DNA from 3 places in the Paenibacillus sp. JNUCC31 genome. Region 1 is predicted to be linked to each of the others. Evidence: predicted binding sites of a transcription regulator. Region 1 holds the regulator's gene; each other region holds the start of a gene.
What was found. Region 1 encodes CtsR, which represses protease genes until heat stress. Its sites were predicted from a motif close to ATGGTCAATAAAGGTCAAACA; they were not measured.
Positions count from the first base shown of each region.

Region 1 (5,632 bases):
ATATTGAATTTGGGTACGATCTGTACAGGATAGGTGGGAGCCTTTGAAACGTGAGCGCCAGCTTGCGTGGAGGCACCGTTGGGATACCACCCTGATCGTATCTAGGTTCTAACCTGGTACCGTAATCCGGTGCGGGGACAGTGTCAGGTGGGCAGTTTGACTGGGGCGGTCGCCTCCTAAAGAGTAACGGAGGCGCCCAAAGGTTCCCTCAGAATGGTTGGAAATCATTCGAAGAGTGCAAAGGCATAAGGGAGCTTGACTGCGAGACCTACAAGTCGAGCAGGGACGAAAGTCGGGCTTAGTGATCCGGTGGTACCGCATGGAAGGGCCATCGCTCAACGGATAAAAGCTACCCTGGGGATAACAGGCTTATCTCCCCCAAGAGTCCACATCGACGGGGAGGTTTGGCACCTCGATGTCGGCTCATCGCATCCTGGGGCTGAAGTAGGTCCCAAGGGTTGGGCTGTTCGCCCATTAAAGCGGTACGCGAGCTGGGTTCAGAACGTCGTGAGACAGTTCGGTCCCTATCTGTCGTGGGCGTAGGAAATTTGAGAGGAGCTGTCCTTAGTACGAGAGGACCGGGATGGACGTACCGCTGGTGTACCAGTTGTTCCGCCAGGAGCACCGCTGGGTAGCTATGTACGGAAGGGATAAGCGCTGAAAGCATCTAAGCGTGAAGCCCCCCTCAAGATGAGATTTCCCAGTATGTAAGACCCCTTGAAGACGACGAGGTAGATAGGCTGGGGGTGGAAGTGCAGCAATGCATGGAGCTGACCAGTACTAATCGGTCGAGGGCTTATCCAAGTTGCAGGTTGTAATCGCAGGTTTCGTTTCGGATCTAGTTTTCAGAGAATAATCTCTGAAATGAAAATAGGTACATCACAGAATGTGTGTATGATTTTCAGTTCCACAATGGATTTCAAGAAGCGATGCTTCGACAAATCATGTTTGGTGGCGATGGCGGAGGGGTTCCACACGTACCCATCCCGAACACGACCGTTAAGCCCTCTAGCGCCGATGGTACTTGGACCGCAGGGTCCTGGGAGAGTAGGACGCCGCCAAGCAAAGAACCACTGCCGATGTTATTCGGTGGTGGTTTTTATTTGTTTATTTTTAATTTAGGGGATGCAAAATATCTCCTGTTTGACTTTGTCTCGTTCCTCTGACACACTCATAGTGGATACATATATCACGTATCAAGCCATGATTTGGATTGATTTTATTAACTCTAGGGAATGGGGTGCAGGACGACATGGAAATTCAGAAATTGACGGTAGATGATTTTGAAGCAGCAATGGCACTCTCCGAGTATGCTTTTCAAGTGGTAATGAGTGAAGAACAGACGGAGAAGCGACGGAGTCAATTTGCGTCACAGGATATATGGGGCGTGTATGAGGAAGGGCAATTGGGTGCGAAACTTCATATCATTCCTTTTCAAACCTATATTCATGGGAGATCGTTCGAGATGGGCGGTATTGCAGGTGTGGCGACATGGCCAGAATATAGACGCAAAGGTTGGGTAGCTGGGCTGTTAAAGCATGCGCTCGAGGAAATGAATCGGAATAAACAAAGTATATCGTTTCTGCATCCGTTCTCTTTTGCTTTTTATCGGAAATATGGATGGGAGACTTATGTTGAATTTAAACGATATAAGGTGCCTACAGCTCATTTGCCTGCAAAAAAGGCAACCCCTGGTACGATTCGGCGCGGCGATCCGGGACTTAGCATATTCAAAGAAATATATGGTGCCTATGCTGAGCGCTACAACGGAACCCTAGTACGGGATGATGCGAGATGGGAGAATTCGGTTCTCACCAATGGAACCAGCCAGAAGGCTGTATATTATGATGAAGCTGGTAAAGCACAAGGCTATCTTTTATATGAGGTTAAGGACAGAAAGTTTAGCATTAGAGAGATTATTTATCTCAATGAAGAGGCGAGACAAGCCCTATGGACCTTTATAGCCAACCATGATTCCATGATTGAGGAAGTGACATTACAGGCACCAGCCAGTGATATGCTTGCTTTTCAATTGGATAATCCGCGAATTCAGCAGGAAATTGTACCTTTTTTCATGGCACGTATTGTGAGTGTAGAACAATTTATCTCACAATATCCTTTTGCAAGCCCAGATTCGCCGATACAGATTAATCTACAGGTTGAGGATGCTCACGCACCGTGGAATAAAGGGGTATGGCAGATGAATGTTGCAATGAACGGTACAGCTTCGATTTGGAAAACATCTGAGCTTCCAGCTGAAGATCAGACCGTTAAAGTCGATATTCAAACTCTTACCGCCATTTTAATGGGGTATCGTAGACCAGCAGACATGGCTCAAATCGGTAGACTCGAAGGTCCAACTGATGCGATTAAGGCGCTGGAGCAAGCGATTCCTATACGGGAAACGTATTTAATGGATTTTTTCTGATCCTCGAGAAGTAACGACATTTTCGGATCACTTTCATAGACTTAACTTGTATAGCAATACGTTGCTAGTGTGAGACAAATGGACTTCTCCAGCTTTTTTGGAGAGGTTTTTTTGTGTCAGCCGAATATTTCGTGTAAAATCGTAAAAAATGAATAGTACTCCCTCTTGGCAAAACCACAAAATATGCTATAATGGATATAAAGTCAAAGAAAGTCAAAGAAAGTCAAAGTCAACTAAAGGTTAAATACTTACGTAGCTTTCTTTCTGCAATCCGTTGGTGGAAGCCAATTAGAGGGTAGTACATCAGCGGATAAAGGCAATAATAAAGGACCTTCGAGCGTCCTTCGCTTACCTGTTAATGACCGTGGAAGATGAGTTTCGCTGTTTCCCCGATTGGTTAAATGGGTTGAGAAGGTGTACTCTGTGGGGGCGTGTGGGTCCTTATTGACTTAACGTTTCAAACAGTGGAGGATGAGTGGATGCGTAATATCTCTGATATTATCGAACAATATCTGAAGAGTATTTTGCATGAAAGTCCCGAAGGAATGGTCGAAATTCAACGTAATGATCTGGCTGATCAATTTTCATGTGTGCCTTCCCAGATCAATTATGTCATCAGCACCCGATTTACACTCGAAAAAGGTTACCTTGTAGAGAGTAAACGTGGCGGCGGCGGTTATGTTCGCATACAGCGGATTGAATTGCCGGCTCACTCGGCTCTGCATAACCATTTGCACCATAGTATCGGAGATGAGATCGGGCAGACAGCTGCCGAAGGTCTGATCTACCAGCTGGAAGAAGCACGTTTCTTGAGCAAAAGGGAAGCCGGGTTGATGAGAGCAGCTGTATCCAGAGAGATTATATTGGTCAAACTTCCTTACCGGGATCAAATTCGTGCCAGAATGTTGAAGGCGATGTTAATATCTTTGCTCGGTAAATGAAAACTATCGGGATCAAGGGGGTACATCATTGTGCTGTGCCAAGAATGCAACAAACGTCCGGCAACGCTCCATTTTACGAAAATCGTGAATGGAGAGAAGACGGAGTTCCATATTTGTGAGTCGTGCGCTCGTGAAAAAGGGGAAATGATCCCCGGAACATCCAACGGATTTTCCATTCACAACTTATTGTCCGGGTTGCTTGATTTTGACCCCTCAGGCAAGAATGGCAGTGCGGGAGCAAGTCCTGCACAATCCCTTCGTTGTGAAGAATGCGGCATGACGTATTCACAGTTTAGCAAAATCGGCCGCTTTGGCTGTAGCTCATGTTATAAATATTTTGACAGCCGTTTGGATCCTTTATTCAAACGGGTTCATGGCAGCACTTCTCACGTAGGAAAGGTTCCTGCACGAGCTGGTGGCCGCATCAAGGTGAAACGACAAATCGCTGATCTGAAACGGGATCTTCAGGAGAGCATTACTCAAGAGGAGTTCGAAGAGGCTGCTCAAATACGTGATCAGATCAGGGAACTTGAAAAAGAAATAGCTCAGGAGTAAAGTTTGTGATGAGTAGGAGGGATGCGTAATGCCTAATTTGCGCTTTACCGAGAAGGCGCTCAGCGACTGGATGCGCAGTGATGCGGCTGATTCCGAAATCGTCATTAGCAGCCGTGTCCGAATCGCACGCAACCTGCAGCATGTTCCGTTTCCGATGCTGGCTTCCAATGAGCAATCGGAAGAAGTGCTGAATAAGCTGAGCGAAGTACTTCAATATGATGAGGTTCATGCCTTTGGAGATTTTCATACGCTGGATCTGATGGATATCGATGAACTCGACAAACGGGTGCTGGTGGAGAAACATCTGATCAGTCCCAGTCTTGCGAACGAATCCAGAAATGGTGCAGTTATTCTCAGTGAGGACGAATCTGTCAGTATTATGATCAACGAAGAGGACCATTTACGTATCCAGTGCCTCTATCCGGGGTTCCAGGTGAAAGAAGCCTGGGAGAAAGCTTCCGCTATAGATGATGCTTTTGAAGCGCATGTGGATTATGCTTTTGATGACCGCAGAGGATACCTGACCAGCTGTCCTACGAATGTAGGTACAGGTGTAAGAGCTTCTGTCATGATGCATTTGCCCGCTCTGGTGATGACACAGCAGATTGGCCGTATTCTAACCGCAGTCTCCCAAGTGGGACTGACTGTACGGGGAATTTACGGTGAAGGCAGCGAGGCAATGGGGAACCTGTTTCAGATCTCGAACCAGATTACACTGGGGCAGACAGAACAAGAAGTCATTGATAACCTGCACAGTGTTGTGTTACAGATGATAGGGCATGAGCGTACCGCCAGAGAACGGTTAATGACCGACTCCAGATTACGGATTACCGACAGAGTAATGCGTTCATACGGCATATTGTCGCATGCAGCCATCGTCGATTCGAAGGAAGCTGCACAGCGTCTGTCCGATGTTCGACTTGGTGTAGATCTCGGCTTGTTGGACGGTCTGTCCATAACCGTGATGAACGAGTTGAATGTGATGACCCAGCCGGGTTTTTTACAGAAAACATTCGGGGAAGAAATGCGGACAGATGAGCGTGACATATATCGTGCCCAGTTAATCCGGGATACGATCAGTGCAGCCAATCAATCTTAGATTGTCTCAACCGTTATTTACAAAGGTTTCACGTCGCATCTGCGGCTTTTATATAAAAGGGCATTTTCTACCCATCAATGAGATAAATGCCGAATGATTTATTCGCAGCACGGCTGCAAACAAAAATGATATGAAGAATACGGTGGGATCCGTTCTACAGCCCCCGTTTTATCCAAAACCATGGAGGTGCAGGAGATATGATGTTTGGAAGATTTACGGAACGGGCCCAAAAGGTGCTCGCATTGGCGCAGGAAGAAGCTGTCCGTCTTGGTCACAATAACATCGGTACAGAGCACATTCTGCTCGGCCTCATTCGTGAAGGCGAAGGCATCGCAGCCAAAGCGCTGATCGGCTTGGGACTCGGATTGGAAAAAATTCAGGATGAAGTAGAAACGCTGATTGGCCGTGGCCAGGAGCAGCCTACGAACATTGCATATACGCCTCGTGCGAAAAAAGTAATTGAACTGTCTATGGATGAAGCACGGAAACTAGGCCACACCTATGTAGGCACTGAGCATATCCTGCTCGGACTGATTCGTGAAGGTGAAGGGGTTGCAGCACGTGTGCTGAACAACCTGGGTATCAGTTTGAACAAGGCACGTCAACAGG
Region 1 is NZ_CP062165.1:2,534,184-2,539,815, reverse strand. Features, by position in the region: rRNA gene JNUCC31_RS11175 (23S ribosomal RNA) at 1-804, shown strand, start outside; rRNA gene rrf (5S ribosomal RNA) at 948-1,064, shown strand; gene JNUCC31_RS11165 (GNAT family N-acetyltransferase) at 1,253-2,428, shown strand; gene JNUCC31_RS11160 (CtsR family transcriptional regulator) at 2,908-3,369, shown strand; gene mcsA (protein-arginine kinase activator protein McsA) at 3,400-3,924, shown strand; gene mcsB (protein-arginine kinase McsB) at 3,953-5,023, shown strand; gene JNUCC31_RS11145 (ATP-dependent Clp protease ATP-binding subunit) at 5,221-5,632, shown strand, end outside.

Region 2 (5,632 bases), 640 kb from region 1:
TATATTTGGCGGCAGTAACGTTTTTTTCATTATAATTAAGGTTATGTTAGAATATCAGAAGAACTCAAAAAAATAGATCGATTTTCGTTTAATATACATCTATTTATGGTTATTGCGACTGGAGATTCTGGATACAGAGGAGGTGCTCCCATTAAGGAATCCACGACCCCGGAAACCGAGCACAGCAACAATATCGTGCTGTTTCCTAAGACGCTGGACTATTACCAGATTCAATTGACGGTTATGCTAGAAAACGAACGATACGGTGAAGCGATGGACCTGCTTCGCTTTTTACTGCAATGCCAAGGGCAGGAAGAACGGCATTACGACGAATGGCGAGCGTTGCTCGAATGGCTTCAAGCGGCTTTCCCTCATTACGGGGAAGATCCACCAGTGGTCCATGAAGAGCGCGAGGAAGAGGAAATCAGTGAAGAGGACATGGCACGTCAACATGCCCGGTCCAAACTGGAGCAAGATGATGGTTATGCTGATAAACTGCTTCGAACTGTGATGGAAGAGCCTTTATCCGAACAAACGATGCTGGCGCTGGAACAGCTTGCCTATCTCGAACGGCCGGAGATTGATGATTCGCTGACTGGTTGGCTCAAAGACAAGACATTGCATCCCTTGCTTCAGTTTCGTGTGCTGCAGACATTGCGCCGCCGTGGTGTTCAGGGTGTTATTGCATTTACTCGTGGGGATGAGCCGGTTGAAGTGGAGATAGATACCGTTCCTCTTAGACCTGAGGATTTCCCGCTCCAGATTGTTCAGATTCTTGAACGGGTAGCGGATCAGACGGAGGTTCATGAACCTACGCTCTTTTATTTTGCACAAGAACTGTGGATTCAATATGTCATGGCCGTGTACGGAACCCGTGATTACATGTCCATGCTGGAAGAAAATGATTCCATGACAGATATATGGGCAGCTGCTCTACATATGACCGTTGCAGACAGTCTGGGCGGTTCGCATGACGAGGAAGATACTCGCTCAATGTATGCTGTGACAGGGGCGATGCGCTTTCGTCTGGAGCAGGCATATCGATCGATGAAGCAGTTTGTTTCTGCCGGTTTGGACGGTCAATAGGAGTCGGAAACGTTTTCCTCAAACCGTATCAAGGGATTCCCCTTGAAAAAGAATCTAATCTTGTTTATACTAAAATGGTTATTTTGTACGTGATTGCCTACGTGAACATGTGAATTTTGGAGGGGAAAGTATACAATGAAAGCAACTTGGGAAAAGATAGAGAAGAACCTAGGGGTTCTTGAGGTTGAAGTGGGTGCAGATCGTGTAACTGCAGCACTCGACAAAGCTTTTAATAAAGTGGTTAAACAAGCAAACGTACCTGGATTCCGTAAAGGTAAAGTTCCACGTCCAATCTTCGAAGCTCGTTTTGGTGTGGAAAGCTTGTATCAAGAAGCCATCGACATTTTGCTTCCTGAAGCTTATACAGAAGCCATCGACCAAACGGATATTTTCCCGGTTGATCGTCCTGATGTAGATATCGAACAATTCGCTAAAGGACAAGTATTCAAGTTCAAAGCGAAAGTAACCGTTAAACCTGAAGTTACACTGGGTGACTACAAAGGCGTTGAAGTTGCTGTAGCCAAACATGAAGTAACGGATGCAGAAGTAACTGAAGAGCTCGAGCGTCTTCAACAGCGTCACGCTGAACTCGTTGTTATCGACGAAGGTTCTGCACAAAACGGTGATGTTGCTGTAATCGACTTTGACGGTTCCGTTGATGGTGTACCGTTCGAAGGCGGACAAGCTGAGCGTTATTCCTTGGAACTGGGTTCCAACACATTCATCCCGGGATTTGAAGAGCAGGTTGTGGGTCTGTCCACAGGCGACTTCAAAGACGTTGAAGTGACTTTCCCAGAGAGCTACCATGCAGCTGAACTGGCTGGCAAACAAGCGGTATTCAAAGTGAAAGTACATGAAATCAAACGCAAACAGCTTCCTGAGCTGGATGACGAGTTTGCAAAAGATGTCAGCGAATTCGAAACGCTTGAAGAGTACAAAGCTGATCTGAAAACACAATTGGAATCCCGTAAAGCAGATGAAGCCAAAGCAGCTCAAGAAAATGCTGTTGTAGAAAAAGTGGCTGAAAATGCTGAAGTGGACATTCCTTCTGCAATGGTTGACAGCGAAGTACAAAACATGATGCGTGATTTCGACAACCGTCTGCGCAACCAAGGAATGAACCTGGAAATGTTCCTGAGCTTCTCCGGTCAAACTCAAGCTGACCTTAGAGCGCAAATGCAGGAAGATGCTTCCAAACGTGTTCGCAACAATCTGGTTCTTGAAGCAGTTGGTAAAGCGGAAAACATCGAAGTGTCTGACGAAGAAGTGAACCAAGAGCTCGAAAAAATGGCTGAGTCTTACAAGCGTCCTGCTGAGGAGATTCGTGGCATTCTCGAAGGTAATGGTTCCCTGGACAGCCTTCGTGATGAAGTGAAACTGCGTAAAACGATTGACGTTCTCGTTGAAAACAGCAAAGTTGTTGAAGCTGTTGAAGCTCCAGCTGAAGAAGTTGCTGCAGAAGCTGACGAAAAATAAGACAAGCTGTTACGTAATGAACAGCTGAATAAACGATAAGGCACGTGAATCATTGCGTGCCTTATTTTTAAATTATGGCATCCATTTTATAGATGATTCAGTAATAATATGGGTGTGAGTCGTTGCGATATATGGTTATGCATATTTAACATCCCATGGTTCCACTTTAAATAAAAAAAAGGTGAAACGGCATAGGAATGCTCCAATTTGCACATACATAGAAAACATGGTTAAATATGATCAGGCTAAAAAGATAAACTCACTTCGTCTTGACACTACTTGTGAAAAATGACATTGTCACAGGAACGTGTTAGAATGAATTTGGGTTTGCTTTACAGGTAGCCTATGTCTAATTACATGTAGAAAAGAGGTTGGTCTCATGAGTCTGGTGCCAATGGTTGTTGAACAAACCAATCGAGGCGAGCGGTCTTACGATATATATTCGCGTTTGCTGAAGGATCGCATTATTTTTTTAACCAGTGCGATTGATGACGATGTAGCCAATCTTGTCATAGCGCAGCTTTTGTTTTTGGCAGCCGACGATCCAGAGAAGGATATCAGCTTGTACATTAATTCACCTGGTGGTTCTGTCACCGCAGGGATGGGTATATACGATACGATGCAATATATCAAGCCGGATGTATCGACCATTTGCGTAGGTATGGCAGCAAGCATGGGCTCGTTATTGCTGACAGCCGGTGCTCCTGGCAAACGATTTGCGCTGACGAACAGCGAAGTGATGATTCATCAGCCGCTTGGCGGCGTTCAGGGACAGGCTGCGGATATCAAAATTCACGCAGAATGGATTATTAAAACACGTCAGAAACTGAATCAAATATACGTCGATCGTACAGGTCAACCCCTTGAGAAAATCGAGCGGGACACCGACCGTGACTTCTTCATGAGTGCTGAAGAAGCCAAAACGTACGGCATTATTGACCAGGTGCTCAGCAGACCGATCAATTCCTAAAGGGGTGGTTTCATGTTTAAATTTAACGATGAGAAAGGGCAATTGAAATGCTCTTTTTGCGGTAAATCTCAGGAACAGGTGCGTAAACTGGTCGCTGGACCAGGCGTTTACATTTGTGATGAATGTATCGAACTTTGCACCGAAATCGTTGAGGAAGAGCTCGGTCATGACGAAGAACTGGACCTTAAAGATATTCCAAAACCGAAAGAAATTCGTGACATTCTTGACCAATATGTTATTGGACAGGATCAGGCGAAAAAGTCTTTGTCAGTTGCGGTTTACAATCACTATAAGCGCATCAACACACAAAGCAAGATTGAGGACGTTGAATTGCAAAAAAGTAACATTTTGCTATTAGGACCTACGGGTTCTGGTAAAACGTTGCTGGCGCAAACGATGGCCAAAATCCTTAATGTTCCTTTTGCTATTGCTGATGCAACTTCATTGACTGAAGCAGGTTATGTCGGCGAGGATGTAGAGAACATTCTGCTGAAGCTGATTCAAGCTGCTGATTATGATGTGGAAAAAGCAGAACGCGGCATTATTTATATCGATGAAATTGATAAAGTAGCACGTAAATCCGAGAACCCATCCATTACACGTGATGTATCGGGTGAAGGTGTTCAACAGGCACTCTTGAAAATTCTGGAAGGAACTGTAGCTTCCGTACCACCACAAGGTGGCCGTAAGCATCCACATCAGGAATTCATCCAGATTGATACCACCAACATCCTGTTCATTTGCGGCGGTGCCTTCGATGGCCTGGAACAAATGATCAAACGCCGGATCGGTAAAAAAGTGATCGGCTTTAACACTGTTACGGAGCAAAAAGATCTGAAACCGGGCGAATATTTGGGTATGGTATTGCCGGAAGACTTGTTGAAATTCGGTCTGATTCCGGAGTTCGTAGGTCGTCTGCCAGTCATCTCCACGTTGGAGCCGCTGGACGAAGATACATTGGTACGGATTCTGTCCGAGCCAAAAAATGCGCTGACCAAACAATATCAAAAATTGCTGGAGCTGGATAATGTGAATCTGGTGTTCGAACCAGCCGCATTGCTTGCGATTGCGAAGGAAGCCATTAAACGTAACACGGGTGCACGTGGACTGCGTGCCATTATCGAAGGCATTATGCTTGAGATTATGTACGAAGTGCCTTCCCGTGATGATGTTACGAACTGTGTCATTACAGAAGAAGTCGTTGAGAAGAGAGTCGTGCCTGAACTGAGCCAATCGAAGGACGACAAGCAGGAAGAAAGTGCCTAATTCAAGGTGAATATTCCGTTTCAACACTGAAATATAGACTTGTCAGTTCTCCACTCCTGGCAGAAGGCGAATCATGTCTCTGTCAGGGTGGAGCTTTGACGTTGTGGGGAGAGAAATCACTCATGTTTTTAAGACAAGATACACGTCCCGTAAAAGTGGGGAACTTAACGATTGGTGGCAGCAACGAGGTCATCATCCAGAGCATGTGTACAACGAAAACGGCAGACGTTGAGGCAACCGTGGCAGAGATTTTGCGTTTGGAAGAAGCAGGCTGCCAAGTGGTGCGTGTAACGGTGAACAATGAAGAAGCTGCTGCAGCCATCAAGGAAATCAAAAAACGGATTCATATTCCGCTCGTAGCGGATATCCATTTTAATTACAAACTGGCTCTCCTTGCGATTGAGAACGGCATCGATAAAGTACGGATTAATCCCGGCAATATCGGTAAACGATCCAAAGTGGAAGAAGTGGTCAAGGCTTGCAAAGAGAAAGGTATTCCGATTCGCATCGGGGTAAATGCCGGTTCGCTTGAAAACCATTTGCTTGAGAAGTATGGGTATCCTACGGCTGATGCTATGGTAGAAAGTGCATTGTATCACATTGGCATTCTGGAAGAGCTTGATTTCCATGATATCATTGTATCCCTCAAAGCTTCGGATGTACCGATGGCGATTGAAGCGTATACCAAAGCCGCTCAAATCATCAAGTATCCGTTGCATCTGGGAATTACCGAGGCGGGCACGTTGTTCTCGGGTACAATCAAAAGTTCTGCGGGTATGGGTGCCTTGTTATCCATGGGCATTGGGTCGACAATGCGGATATCGCTTAGTGCGG
Region 2 is NZ_CP062165.1:1,892,373-1,898,004, reverse strand. Features, by position in the region: gene JNUCC31_RS08100 (hypothetical protein) at 106-1,086, shown strand; gene tig (trigger factor) at 1,222-2,562, shown strand; gene clpP (ATP-dependent Clp endopeptidase proteolytic subunit ClpP) at 2,942-3,532, shown strand; gene clpX (ATP-dependent protease ATP-binding subunit ClpX) at 3,545-4,798, shown strand; gene ispG (flavodoxin-dependent (E)-4-hydroxy-3-methylbut-2-enyl-diphosphate synthase) at 4,921-5,632, shown strand, end outside.
Region 2: a site for CtsR is predicted at 2,731-2,751, ahead of clpP (ATP-dependent Clp endopeptidase proteolytic subunit ClpP). Genes of this name have one in related genera too.

Region 3 (5,632 bases), 1.1 Mb from region 1:
TCAGGATACATACGCAATGACACTCAAATGTGAATTCGAGAGAGGAGTTATATATATGACATCATGGAAAAAATGGACGAGTGCACTACTGGCGGCAGGAATTATTGTAGGGAGTGGAGCTGTATGGCAGGATAGTTCCGTGCAGGCAGCTTCGGTATCGACGAAAGTGACAACACCTACGGAGGTGACCCTGAAGTCTGGAGGCAAAACTCTTACTCAAAAAGGACTTCTGCAAGGTGGCTCTACTTGGGTATCGCTTACCGCAGTGAAAGATGTTGCGGGTGGAAGCTTGAAATATGATGCAAAAGCTAAGGAGTACGCCTTAACGGCAGCCAGTAATACAATGACGATCAGCCTGATTGATGGTTCGCCGAGTGTTAGAATTAACAACTACTACCCGCAAGTGGAAGCGAAGCTCATTAATGGCCGACTGTATATTCCATTCTCTGCAATGAGAGATTATCTGGGTGTTCAGGGCAGCTGGGATGGAAAAGCGAAGACACTGACGCTGAGCAAAGTGAAGCAGAATAGTGTGGCGATTAAGGCGGCAACAGTGAAAGTCAGCATCAAGAACGCCGAAGTCGATATCCAATATCCTCAGGTCAGCGGACTGGCTAACGATAAAGCAGAAGCAGCGATCAACAAGGTGCTGAAGGATGAAGTCGATGCTTTTGTAGCGGATTTCAAAAAACAAACCAAGGAATTTGGAGACGCAACAGCGAACCGTCCATATGCATTTGAGAGCTCCTATGTCGTGACGTACAACGAAAATGGTGTGCTTGGGCTCATTACTCAAAGATATCAGGACTATGCGGGCGCACATGGCATGACGTTCCGTTCGGGTCACACCTTTGCTCTGGATTCCGGTAAGGAATTGAGTCTGGATGATGTGATACAAAATAACAAAACCGTGCGTGAAACGTTGAGTAAAAAAGTTGGAGATCAGCTTAAAGCTAGTGGCGGTTATCTTGAAGGCTATAAAGGCTTGAATAAAGATCAGGATTTCTATGTAACACCCACAGGTGTAGTTGTATTCTTCCAGTTGTATGAGTACACAGCTTATGCAGAGGGTTTTCCGGAATTCCCATTCACGTATAAAGAGTTGCTTCCTAAGGGCACAGAACCGTTTAGTGGGTTAACTGCAAACAAGTAAAGTGTTGAAAATATTACAGGCACCTAGACAGCTTTCGACTTGCACTGACCTCTGTAGAGACCCTTTAGGACTACATTAGTCACTCCTTAAGTAATTCATTGGATGTTGGGAACTCTAACGAACCTGTTGCACTTTATAAGGTTAAATATGAGGCTTTGTATGCTGTAACGAATCGTAGAGATGCTATTCAGTGAAGAAACGGGGAAGTCGAGTGGAAATGGGCGCAAGTTAGCAATAATAACATTCCTGTGATTCGTTAGAATTTCATTTCGTTGAAATGTTGGATAATAGCGTGTGCTTAGTTCGGTAGATGTAAGTTAGTGTTAGTTATATTGCTAGCGTAACGCGTCGAGAGTAAAGTAAATCGATTAAATAAATATCATGCACTCTTATGTTATATAAAAAAAGGCGCCCTCGTCATATTGACGAGGGCGTCCTTTTTTCATATAGCCACCTCAACTGGGCGATGACCATTTGAGGTGGCTATATGGTATATATCAGTGTAACTGGCGTTCGCCCGGCTTAGATGCCTTGGGAACCTACGTTTTCGATAACTTTATCAATGATACCGTAATCGGCAGCTTCAGCAGCACTCATGAAGTAGTCACGATCTGTATCTTTCTCGATACGCTCCAGCGGTTGGCCTGAACGTTCAGCAATGATGCGGTTCAAGGTATCACGCATTTTCAGGATGCGGCGGGCACGGATTTCGATGTCCGAAGCTTGACCTTGCGCACCACCAAGTGGTTGGTGAATCATAATTTCACTGTTAGGCAATGCAAAACGTTTACCTTTGGCACCTGCGTTCAACAGGAATGCACCCATGGAAGCCGCCATACCTACACAAATGGTAGATACATCCGGTTTGATGAATTGCATTGTATCGTAGATAGCCATACCGGCTGTAATCGATCCGCCTGGGCTGTTGATGTATAAGTGAATGTCTTTCTCCGGATCTTCCGCAGTAAGGAACAACATCTGTGCCATGATGGAATTCGCTACAACGTCATTTACATCACTGCCAAGGAAGATGATACGATCCTTCAGCAATCTGGAATAGATGTCATAGGCGCGCTCACCGCGGTTGCTCTGTTCAACGACCATTGGAATATAACTCACGTGAAAAACCTCCTCGGAAATGTAAATGTTAAATTGGTGTTCTTACTATAAACTGTTACCGTATTAACCACATCATAAACAATTTCAAACAAAAAGTCAAAGAAAGTCAAACTAAGTTTGAAAAAAAAGAAACCTATTCGGTTTCATTGGTTAAAAGGGTTATGAGCTGCTAATTAAGAATGGCGCGCCCGCCAAGAATCGAACTTGGATCTCAGGCTTCGGAGGCCTACGTCATATCCATTGGACCACGGGCGCACATTGATTATCTGCTATTCATTTATGTAGCACTTATGCCTACACATAAATGAGTTTCAAATATGTGACAGCAATAATGATTATAGCTCATGAGTTATTTAATTGCAAGCAGATGATCATACTTGTGGTTTGGATTACCTAGAAATTGATCATGATGAAGTTATATGGATAAAGAGCGCAAATAGGTAAATGCTAAGAGAGGTTTTGGACAGGCTATATGAAAAGTGAATGCAAGCAATATATAGATAGGATTTTTCCTTTTCTTCTATATATGGTATGCAGGAGGTTATCCTCCTTTATGGGAGGTTGACATTGTGAAAATAGGCGCGTACAAACGCCTGAAACGTGTCGAATTTACACTTTGAAACACTTGCATGTCGCGTCAGTTTTAGGTAGAATAGACGTGGGACTTAAAAAGTTAACCCGGGACGTTTTAGGGCCATGAAAGAGAGCTTGGAACGAGAAGCTTGCGGGAGTGGAAAGCATGCGAACGATTTTAGAAGTGCAAAAGCAGCTTCTGCCTGATCTCATGGATGTCTTGAAGAAGAGGTATACGATCCTGCATCAGATCATGTTATCGGATGTGATCGGACGGAGGACGTTAGCCAATTCCATGCAGATGACCGAGCGGGTTCTGAGGGCTGAGACCGATTTGTTAAAGGCTCAGGGACTTATTGAAATTGACAGTGCTGGCATGAAGATCAGCGAGGCAGGGCATGAATTGCTGCAGCAGTTGGAACCCGTCGCCAAAGAGCTGTTTGGATTATCCGAACTGGAAGAGCGCATCAAGCTAGCCTACGGTCTGCAAAAGGTAGTTGTGGTTCCTGGCGATTCGGACATTTCTCCATTTGCCAAACGGGAACTGGGCAGAGCCGGAGCGAAGGCTCTGGGTAATATTATGAGTGATAACGATGTTGTTGCCGTTACTGGCGGTTCAACAACGGCTGAGGTCGCAGAGCAACTGACTCCGCCAACATCGCTGAAAGGTGTCTGGTTCGTACCGGCACGCGGCGGGCTTGGAGAAAGTCTCGAGATTCAGGCCAATACGATCGCATCCACGATGGCAAAACGGGTAGGGGCTCAATACAAACTCCTGCATGTACCGGACTTGCTTAGTGATCATGCTTATGAATCGTTAATCCAGGACCCGAGTGTTCAGGAGATTCTGCAGCTGATCCGCAAATCGCGGATCGTCATTCACGGAATCGGTGATGCCGTAGAGATGGCGCGGCGCCGCAAACTTGCAACAGAGATCATAGAAGAACTCCAGGAGCAAGGGGCCGTATCTGAATCCTTCGGTTATTACTTTAATGATCAGGGTGAGGTGGTACATACCATGCTTACGCTGGGCATGCGACTTCAGGATATTGAACGGACCGATGTCGTGATTGGGATTGCAGGTGGCAAAAGCAAAGCTGCTGCCATACATTCTGTCCTGCGATTTGGTCAGGAAGATATTCTGATTATTGATGAGGCTGCTGCTGAGGTCATCGCCGCCGAATTGGAATAAGGATTTATTTTGCATCACCACTATTGTTGTCTTGACGGACTTCACCGTCTGTCTTGAATATATAAGCTTCATAAAAAAATCAATCAAAACTTGGGAGGAACTTACTCATGATTAAAGTAGGTATTAACGGTTTTGGACGTATTGGTCGTTTGGCATTCCGCCGTATTCAAAATGTAGAGGGCATTGAAGTTGTAGCAATCAACGACTTGACTGATGCTAAAATGCTGGCTCATTTGCTCAAATATGATACAACTCAAGGTCGCTTCGATGGCGATGTTGAAGTACATGATGGCTTCTTCAAAGTGAACGGCAAAGAAGTTAAAGTATTGGCTAACCGTAACCCAGAAGAACTTCCTTGGGGCGACCTGGGTGTAGATATCGTTCTGGAATGTACTGGTTTCTTCACTACTAAAGAAGCAGCTGAGAAACACTTGAAAGGTGGAGCTAAGAAAGTTGTTATCTCCGCACCAGCTACTGGCGACATGAAAACCATCGTTTACAACGTAAACCATGAAATCCTCGACGGTACTGAAACTGTAATCTCCGGCGCATCTTGCACAACAAACTGCCTGGCACCTATGGCAAAAACGCTGCAAGACAAATTCGGAATCGTTCAAGGTTTGATGACTACAATTCACGCTTACACTGGCGACCAAAACACATTGGATGCTCCACACCCTAAAGGTGACTTCCGTCGTGCTCGCGCAGCAGCTGAAAACATCATCCCTAACACAACTGGTGCTGCTAAAGCAATCGGTCTGGTAATTCCAGAACTGCAAGGCAAACTCGATGGTGCAGCTCAACGTGTACCAGTAGCAACTGGTTCCCTGACTGAGCTCGTAACTGTATTGGGTAAAAAAGTTACTGCTGAAGAAGTTAACGCAGTAATGAAAGAAGCTTCCGATCCACAAACTTTCGGATACACAGAAGACGAAATCGTATCTTCCGATATCCAAGGTATCACTTTCGGTTCCCTGTTTGATGCAACTCAAACTAAAGTTCTGACTGTTGGCGACCAACAACTGGTTAAAACTGTAGCTTGGTATGACAATGAAATGTCCTACACTGCTCAACTGGTTCGCACTTTGGAGCACTTTGCAAAAATGATCAAGTAATATCTGCAATAACATAGAGCGGAAACAGATGCTATTGTTTCCGCTCTTTATATATCAACATTTTGCAAATTTCTCAAAAACACCAGGATTGACAAGAGATTTCAGCTCTTGATTGGTCCACCAAATACATGGGTGCGGAGGAAATACAGATGAACAAAAAAAGTGTACGTGATATCGAATTGACAGGAAAACGGGCTTTTGTCCGCGTAGATTTTAATGTGCCGCTCGAAGATGGTAAAATTACAGATGACAAACGTATTCGTGCTACCCTTCCTACGATCAACTACTTGATCGAAAAAGGCGCTAAAGTTATTTTGGCAAGCCACATGGGTCGTCCAAAGGGCGAAGTGGTTGAATCCATGCGTTTGACTCCGGCTGCTGAGCGTTTGTCTGAATTGCTTGGCAAAAAAGTCGTTAAAGCTGACGACTGCATTGGTGATGCGGTAAAAGCTCAAATCGCTGGACTGAACAACGGCGACG
Region 3 is NZ_CP062165.1:3,588,548-3,594,179, forward strand. Features, by position in the region: gene JNUCC31_RS15530 (PdaC/SigV domain-containing protein) at 56-1,153, shown strand; gene clpP (ATP-dependent Clp endopeptidase proteolytic subunit ClpP) at 1,676-2,272, opposite strand; tRNA gene JNUCC31_RS15540 (tRNA-Arg) at 2,453-2,527, opposite strand; gene JNUCC31_RS15545 (sugar-binding transcriptional regulator) at 3,012-4,037, shown strand; gene gap (type I glyceraldehyde-3-phosphate dehydrogenase) at 4,145-5,152, shown strand; gene JNUCC31_RS15555 (phosphoglycerate kinase) at 5,302-5,632, shown strand, end outside.
Region 3: a site for CtsR is predicted at 2,365-2,385, ahead of clpP (ATP-dependent Clp endopeptidase proteolytic subunit ClpP). Genes of this name have one in related genera too.